DNA from 3 places in the Streptomyces griseoviridis genome. Region 3 is predicted to be linked to each of the others. Evidence: riboswitches for the same ligand, from Rfam matches in the RefSeq annotation. Region 3 holds a riboswitch; each other region holds the start of a gene.
What was found. A riboswitch is a leader RNA that binds a small molecule or an ion and turns the genes downstream of it on or off. The one in region 3 is predicted to bind cyclic di-AMP.
Positions count from the first base shown of each region.

Region 1 (2,191 bases), 2.1 Mb from region 3:
AGCCGAGCGTGCGCAGAGAAGTCATGTCTGGTTCAACGGTCACGGCGGTGCCCGCCATTCCGCCGCAATCCGGACACGCCCGCAAAGATCACGCAAAGCCCTCGGCCGGGCGGGGTCAGGGGGTGAGGCCCTTGCCGCGCAGCCACGCCGCCGGGTCGATGCCCTCGGCCTGGCCGCCGGGGTGGACCTCCAGGTGGAGGTGGGGTCCGGTGACGTTGCCCGTCGCGCCGACGCGTCCGATGACGTCACCGGTGGCGACCTTCTGGCCGACGCTGACGTTGATCGAGGACTGGTGGCAGAACCACAGCTCGGTGCCGTCGTCGAGGGTCAGGATCGTGCGGTAGCCGTAGGAGCCGGCCCAGCCCGCCTCGGTGACCGTGCCGCTGTGGACGGCCTTGATGAGGGTGCCGGTGGGCGCGGCGAAGTCGAGTCCCGTGTGGTAGCCGGACGACCACATGGAGCCGGCCTGCCCGAAGGTGCCGGTGATCGTGTAGGAGGAGGTCGGCAGCGTGTACTGCTTGGCCAGTGCGGCGAGCCGCTCGGCCTCGGCCTTCTTCGCGGCCTGGGCCTCGGCCTTCTCCTTCGCGGCGGCGGCCTTGGCGGCGGCTTCCTTCTCCGCCTTGGCGGAGGCGTCGGCGATCTGCCGCGCGGCGGCCTCCTGGGCGGTGACCTGGGCCTTGGTGTCGATCTGGACCTGCTGGCTCTCGGCCTGCGCCATGATCCGGTCGCGCAGCAGGTCGCCCGCGTCCCTGGCGCCCTCGGTGGTCTCCTGGGTGGCCACGCCGAGGGAGCTGAGCGCGGTGGCCGAGCCCTCGGACACGGGTTCCGCGTCGGAGTCGTCGCCGAAGACGGCGCCCACGGAGGGCAGGTCGGGTATCGAGATGGAGACCGGCGGCTTGCCGGTGTTGGCGCTGGCCATGCCGCCCGCGCCCATCGCGGCGATGACCCCGACGCCGAGGACCGTGGAGCTGCGGGCGAGTCCGCCGCCGCGCTGCTTGGCGACCCGGTGCCTGCCGCGTACCGGCGGGAGGGCCTCGGCGGTGGGGTTCCACTCCTGCCAGGGGCCCTCGTCGGTGCGGTAGTCGCCGTAGCCGAAGGTGTCGGCGGCGGGCCGGCCGGGAACGGCCTGGTTCACCGGGACCGTCGGCACAGTCGGAGCAGGCCTGTTGGACGCCACGTAGGCGCACTCCTTCCTTCTCGCCTACCGGGTTAGCTGACGGGTTCGGAGCAGGAAGGTCTCCTACGCGCGTATACCTGTCGTGCGGGCACGACGGACAGACGCGTGATTCACCCCAAGGTGGTGGTTCCCCGGTTCCCTCGCGGGATTCGGCGCGTGCGCGCGGAGCCGCCTTGTGACGGCTGGGACGACCGCGCTGCGTTATCGAACGTTAATAGACACGGGGTGGGGATTCCAAGCCGTTCCCCTTGATCATTAACGAATTCGGCCTGGACGTACGGGCCATGAGCACCGAAAGACGGGCGAGTCGACCTCGCCGCCGAAACCCCCTGGATTTTGACCGTGTGTCAGTTGTTATCGGAGGGAGGTCGCCCGCTCACCCCCGGTGACAACGATCAAGGGCGGCGGACGGCGAGCAGCGCCATGTCGTCCGTGGTGCCGCCGCCGGTGTACTGGCGCACCTCCTGGGCGAGGGTGGCGAGCAGGGTGCCCGGGTCGGCGAAGACCCGCCCCGCGAGCCTGGCCTCCGGGTCGAAGAACTCCCCGCGCTCGTCCCGCGCCTCGGACAGCCCGTCGGTGTACAGCAGCAGGATCGCGCCGCTCGGGAACTCGCTCTCCTCGACCCGGTCGGGCCAGGTGCCGAGATCGCCCATGCCGAACGGCAGGGCGTGGTCGTGGGGGGAGAGCGGACGGATTGTGCCGTCCTGGCCGAGCAGCAGCGGCGGCGGATGGCCCCGGGTGACGATCCGGACGACGCCGTCGCCGTGCGGGAGTTCGGCGAGGACGGCGGTGGTGAACCCCTCGGAGGCCTCCAGCCCCTCGCGTCTGATGCCCTCCCGGGCGAACGCCCGCTCCAGCCGCTGCGCCACCGCCTCCAGGGTGGTCTCCTGCTCCGCCGCCTCCCGGAACGCCCCGATCAGGACGGCGACGGCGCCCACCGCGCCCATCCCCTTGCCGCGCACGTCCCCGACGACCAGGCGGACGCCGTGCGGGGTGTCCTGGACGGCGTAGAGG
Region 1 is NZ_CP029078.1:4,386,702-4,388,892, forward strand. Features, by position in the region: gene DDJ31_RS18600 (aldo/keto reductase) at 1-25, opposite strand, end outside; gene DDJ31_RS18605 (M23 family metallopeptidase) at 116-1,177, opposite strand; cyclic di-AMP (ydaO/yuaA leader) riboswitch at 1,185-1,342, opposite strand; gene DDJ31_RS18610 (PP2C family protein-serine/threonine phosphatase) at 1,573-2,191, opposite strand, start outside.
Region 1: linked by a shared signal. The riboswitch ahead of DDJ31_RS18605 (M23 family metallopeptidase) and the one ahead of DDJ31_RS28235 (M23 family metallopeptidase) in region 3 are both predicted to bind cyclic di-AMP.

Region 2 (2,191 bases), 1.3 Mb from region 3:
CCGGTCCCGCGCCGCGCTCGCCCGGGTGGCGGCCGCCGGCGCCCGGCATCTGGTCGTGACGGGCCGCCCGGCGCCCCGGGTGCGCCCGCTCCTCGACGACCTGCACAGCAGGGGGCTCGCGGTGTGCGGCCAGGGAGCGCAGGTGTACGACGCGGGCGCGGACCGGCTGCTCTGGTCGGTCACCCTGGACCGGGAGCTGGCCGAGACCGCGCTCGGCAAGATCGAGGCGGAGGTCGGCCAGGTGTACGCGGCCGTCGACCAGGACGGGGTGGACGGCCTGACCCTGATCGAGCCCGGCTACCGGATGCCGCACCCGACGCTGCCCGCGGTGCGGGTCGCGCGCCGTGCCGACCTGTGGTCCGCGCCGATCAGCAAGGTGCTGCTGCGCCATCCCGAGCTGTCCGACGACGAGTTGGCGGGGATCGCGCGGTCGGTGGTCGATTCCCTCGCCACGGTGACGATGTCGGGGCCCGGCACCGTCGAACTCCAGCCATCCGGCATCACGAAGGCGACCGGTCTTGCGCTGGCCGCCGACCACCTGGGTCTCGGCCCGGACGAGACGATCGCCTTCGGGGACATGCCGAACGACATTCCGATGTTCGAGTGGGCCGCCCACGGGGTCGCCATGGCCAACGCCCATCCCGAACTGAAGCGGGTGGCCGACGAGGTCACCTCGTCGAACGAGGACGACGGCATCGCCGTCGTCCTCGAACGAATCTTCGACTGAGTGCGGTCGGCCTAGTAGGCGCCGTACACGTTGTCGATCGAGCCGTACCTGGCCGCCGCGTAGTTGCACGCGGCCGTGATGTTGGCGACCGGGTCGTACGGGTCGTAGACGGTCCCGGAGACGTGGTACGCGGCGAAGGTCGGGTCGATCACCTGGAGCAGGCCCTTGGAGGGGATGCCCGCGGCGGCGTTCGAGTCCCAGTTGTTGATGGCGTTGGGGTTGCCGGAGGACTCGCGGATCACGTTGCGGTAGATGCCGTTGTACGTGCCGGGGATGCCCTTCTGGGCCATCACGGACAGCGAGGCGCGGATCCAGCCGTCGAGGTTGTTCGAGTAGCCGAGCGAGGTGGCGGTCGCCGTGGTCGGTTCGGCGGCCGAAGCGCTGGTGGCGCCGATGACCGGGAGGGCGAGCACGGCGGCGCCGGTGCCGAGGACGGCGAGCTTGCGGGCGAGGCGCGAGCGGCGGGGAGCGATGGCGGGCATGGCGGTTTCCTCTCCGTCGCCTGCGAGGTGAGCTGTCGGGTTCGGGCGGGAGCTGCCCGGCCGCGCCGCTGTCAGGCGGTGCGACTTCACCCCTAGCCGTCACGGGCGCTGGCCCGGTCCGGCGACTTACCTGGTTCCCCCGCTCCTGCCGTGCGTGAGTTCGTTCGGTGAATGGGTGTACGGGCGGCGGCAGGATTAGGCGTCCACCCGACAGGCCGGGAACGTATGCGAGAGCACATGTCCGGAACAAGTGCCGGATTCACACATCGGACCGGTTGACCTTGATCAGGGTGGTTTGGGGTGCTTGATCCTTTGCACTCGCCAAGGGTCAACTCCCCTTGGCGCACAAGGAGCGCCGCGCCGCGCGGGACGGAGGTCCGCGCGCGCCGCGGCGTGAGCCAACTCACTGGAATCGCCAAGTATGGCAAATCGGGCAATGACCCCAACTCGCCTTTAACCGGCTGTGCGTGGAATCCGCTTCTCCCAGGTCCGGTGGAAGAGGACCTCGTCGCCCTCCGTGCAGATCACCTCGTCGAAGGTGATGAAGTCGTTACCGTCGGCGGTGATCTCCGAACGGGTGCGGACGGCGGTGTCCCAGCCCAGCTCGGGCCGGTGCAGCCGGATCGACCAGTCGGACCGGGTGCGGGCGGAGAGCGGGTCGGCCTCCTGGACGGTGTACGTCTCCAGCGCGTCCTCGGTGAACTCCAGGCCGTCGGGGTACACGCGCGTGCCGCCGTAGCGCGGGTCGACCTCCAGCCGCCAGGTGCCCGCCGCGACGTCCCGCACGACCAGCCGCTCGGGCCGCGGCTCGTCCAGGGTGGCGGGGAAGTTCACCCCGAGCGGCGGCGCCTGCTCCGGCTCGTCGAAGGAGATCGCGGGCGACGGCGACTCCCGGCGGCGCACCGGGAGTTCGAGGTAGCTGCCCGCCGGGTCGAGGGTGAAGCCCGCCTCCGAGCCTGGCTGCGGCCAGATCCACGGCCAG
Region 2 is NZ_CP029078.1:5,230,038-5,232,228, forward strand. Features, by position in the region: gene DDJ31_RS22565 (HAD family hydrolase) at 1-727, shown strand, start outside; gene DDJ31_RS22570 (transglycosylase SLT domain-containing protein) at 739-1,209, opposite strand; cyclic di-AMP (ydaO/yuaA leader) riboswitch at 1,212-1,389, opposite strand; gene DDJ31_RS22575 (CocE/NonD family hydrolase) at 1,663-2,191, opposite strand, start outside.
Region 2: linked by a shared signal. The riboswitch ahead of DDJ31_RS22570 (transglycosylase SLT domain-containing protein) and the one ahead of DDJ31_RS28235 (M23 family metallopeptidase) in region 3 are both predicted to bind cyclic di-AMP.

Region 3 (2,191 bases):
CTCATCGGGCGTCTGGGCGCCGACCGGCACGACCGGGTGTGGGCACCCCAGGTGGTCGGCACCTACTGCCTCGGCGGCACCCTCACGTCCCGTCTCGACCGCGTCCTGCGCGAGGAGAAGGGCTACACCTACGGAGTGCGGGCGTTCAGCCAGGTGCTGCGGTCGTCGGCGGACGGCACCGGGGTCGCGATGCTCGCCATCAGCGGCTCGGTCGACACGCCGAACACGGGGCCGGCTCTCGACGACCTCTGGAAGGTGCTGCGCGGGGTCGCCGCCGAGGGGCTGACGGACGCCGAGCGGGACGCCGCCGTGCAGTTCCTGGTCGGTGTCGCGCCGCTCAAGTACGAGACCGCGGCGGCCGTCGCGGGCACGCTGGCCGACCAGGTCGAGCAGCATCTGCCCGACGACCACCAGGCCACCCTGTACCGGCAGTTGGCGGCCACCGGCACCGTGGAGGCGACCGCGGCGGTCGTCAACGCGTTCCCGGTCGACCGGCTGGTGACGGTCCTGGTCGGTGACGCCGCCGCGATCGAGGAGTCCGTCGCGGCGCTCGGCATCGGCGAAGTGAGCGTCGTCGCGGCCGAGTAGCGGGCGCGGCGCGCACGCGCGCGCGTGCCGGGGCCCCGGTGACGGAGACGTCATCGGGGCCCTTTCGTGTCCGAATTGGGGGAGAGGCTGCCTGTCTGCCCTGTGGGATGCGCAACAAAAACAGTGATCTGTTTGAGGATCGAAAGTGGGCCCGTCTACGGTCTCCCCGACTGTTCGTCAGCCACCGCGCCGCATCCGCGGCACCGGGCAGTCATCGCCGAGTCCCCGTACGGCGCGAGCCAGGGGAGCCGGGGACCCACCTGTGTCCCTGGGGTGAATCGGACGCCCATGCCCGTCGTGGGGGCCCGTAGGAGACCTTCCTGCTCCGAACCCGTCAGCTAACCCGGTAGGCGAGAGGGAAGGAAAGGAACACCCACCACATGGCGTTCAGTCACGCCGTAGGGAAGCACCGCCGGCCCAGCCGGATGCAGCGCGGCACCGCCCGCGCCGCGGGTGTCGCGGCCCTCGCCACCACCGGAGTGGTCGGCACCCTGGCCGCGCCGGCGATGGCGGCGGAGAACGCGGTCGAGCAGACCGGACTGACCCCCGTCATCTCCCTCGGCGACACCGTGGCCGACCAGATCGACGCCCAGGCCGCCGCGCAGCAGCAGGCCGCCGAGGTGGCCGCCCGCAAGCAGGCCGCCCAGGAGGCCGCGCGCAAGCTGGCCCAGGAGAAGGCCGAGCGGGAGCGGGCCGACCGGCAGCGCGCCGCCCGTGAGGCCGAGCGCAAGCGCCTCAACACCTTCGTGCTGCCGATCAGCGGCTCCTACGTCTCCACGAGCTACCAGGCGGGCAGCTCCCTGTGGTCGTCGGGCAGCCACACCGGTGTCGACTTCCACGCCTCGACCGGCACCTCCGTGCACGCGGTCGGCTCCGGCACCGTCGTCGAGACCGGCTGGGGCGGCGCCTACGGCAACCAGATCGTCCTCAAGATGGCCGACGGCACGTACACGCAGTACGGGCACCTGTCGTCGATCGGCGTCTCGGTGGGCCAGACCGTCACCCCCGGGCAGCAGATCGGCCTCTCGGGCGACACCGGCAACGTCACCGGGGCGCATCTGCACTTCGAGGCCAGGACCACCGCGGAGTACGGCTCCGACCTGGACCCGGTCGCCTACCTCCGGGCACACGACGTGAACATCTGAGGACGCACCGCAGGACCGTGAGAAGCCCCGGCTCGGACGAGCCGGGGTTTTCGTCGTTTCCGGCACCCTGCTGTCCAAAAAATATCCATGGATTCCGGCCCCCCATCGGAAATTCCCGCTCATTGCAATAGAGTCACGGAACACGCGTCAATCGGCGACGTTTCACGGGCATTAAGGCGGAGGTCGGTCATGCGTATTCCGGCGCACTCGGTGTGCACGGCCATCCGGGACGACATCGTCGCCGGTGTCTACGAGCGCGGCGGCCGGCTCACCGAGGAACTGCTCGCCCGCCGCTACGGCGTCTCCCGGGTCCCGGTGCGCGAGGCGCTGCGCACCCTGGAGGCCGAGGGGTTCGTCGTCACCCGCAGGCACGCGGGCGCGTGCGTGGCCGAACCGACCGAGCAGGAGGCCGCCGACCTCCTGGAGATGCGCATGCTCCTGGAGCCGCTGGGCGCCTC
Region 3 is NZ_CP029078.1:6,516,854-6,519,044, forward strand. Features, by position in the region: gene DDJ31_RS28230 (M16 family metallopeptidase) at 1-588, shown strand, start outside; cyclic di-AMP (ydaO/yuaA leader) riboswitch at 794-956, shown strand; gene DDJ31_RS28235 (M23 family metallopeptidase) at 969-1,733, shown strand; gene DDJ31_RS28240 (GntR family transcriptional regulator) at 1,923-2,191, shown strand, end outside.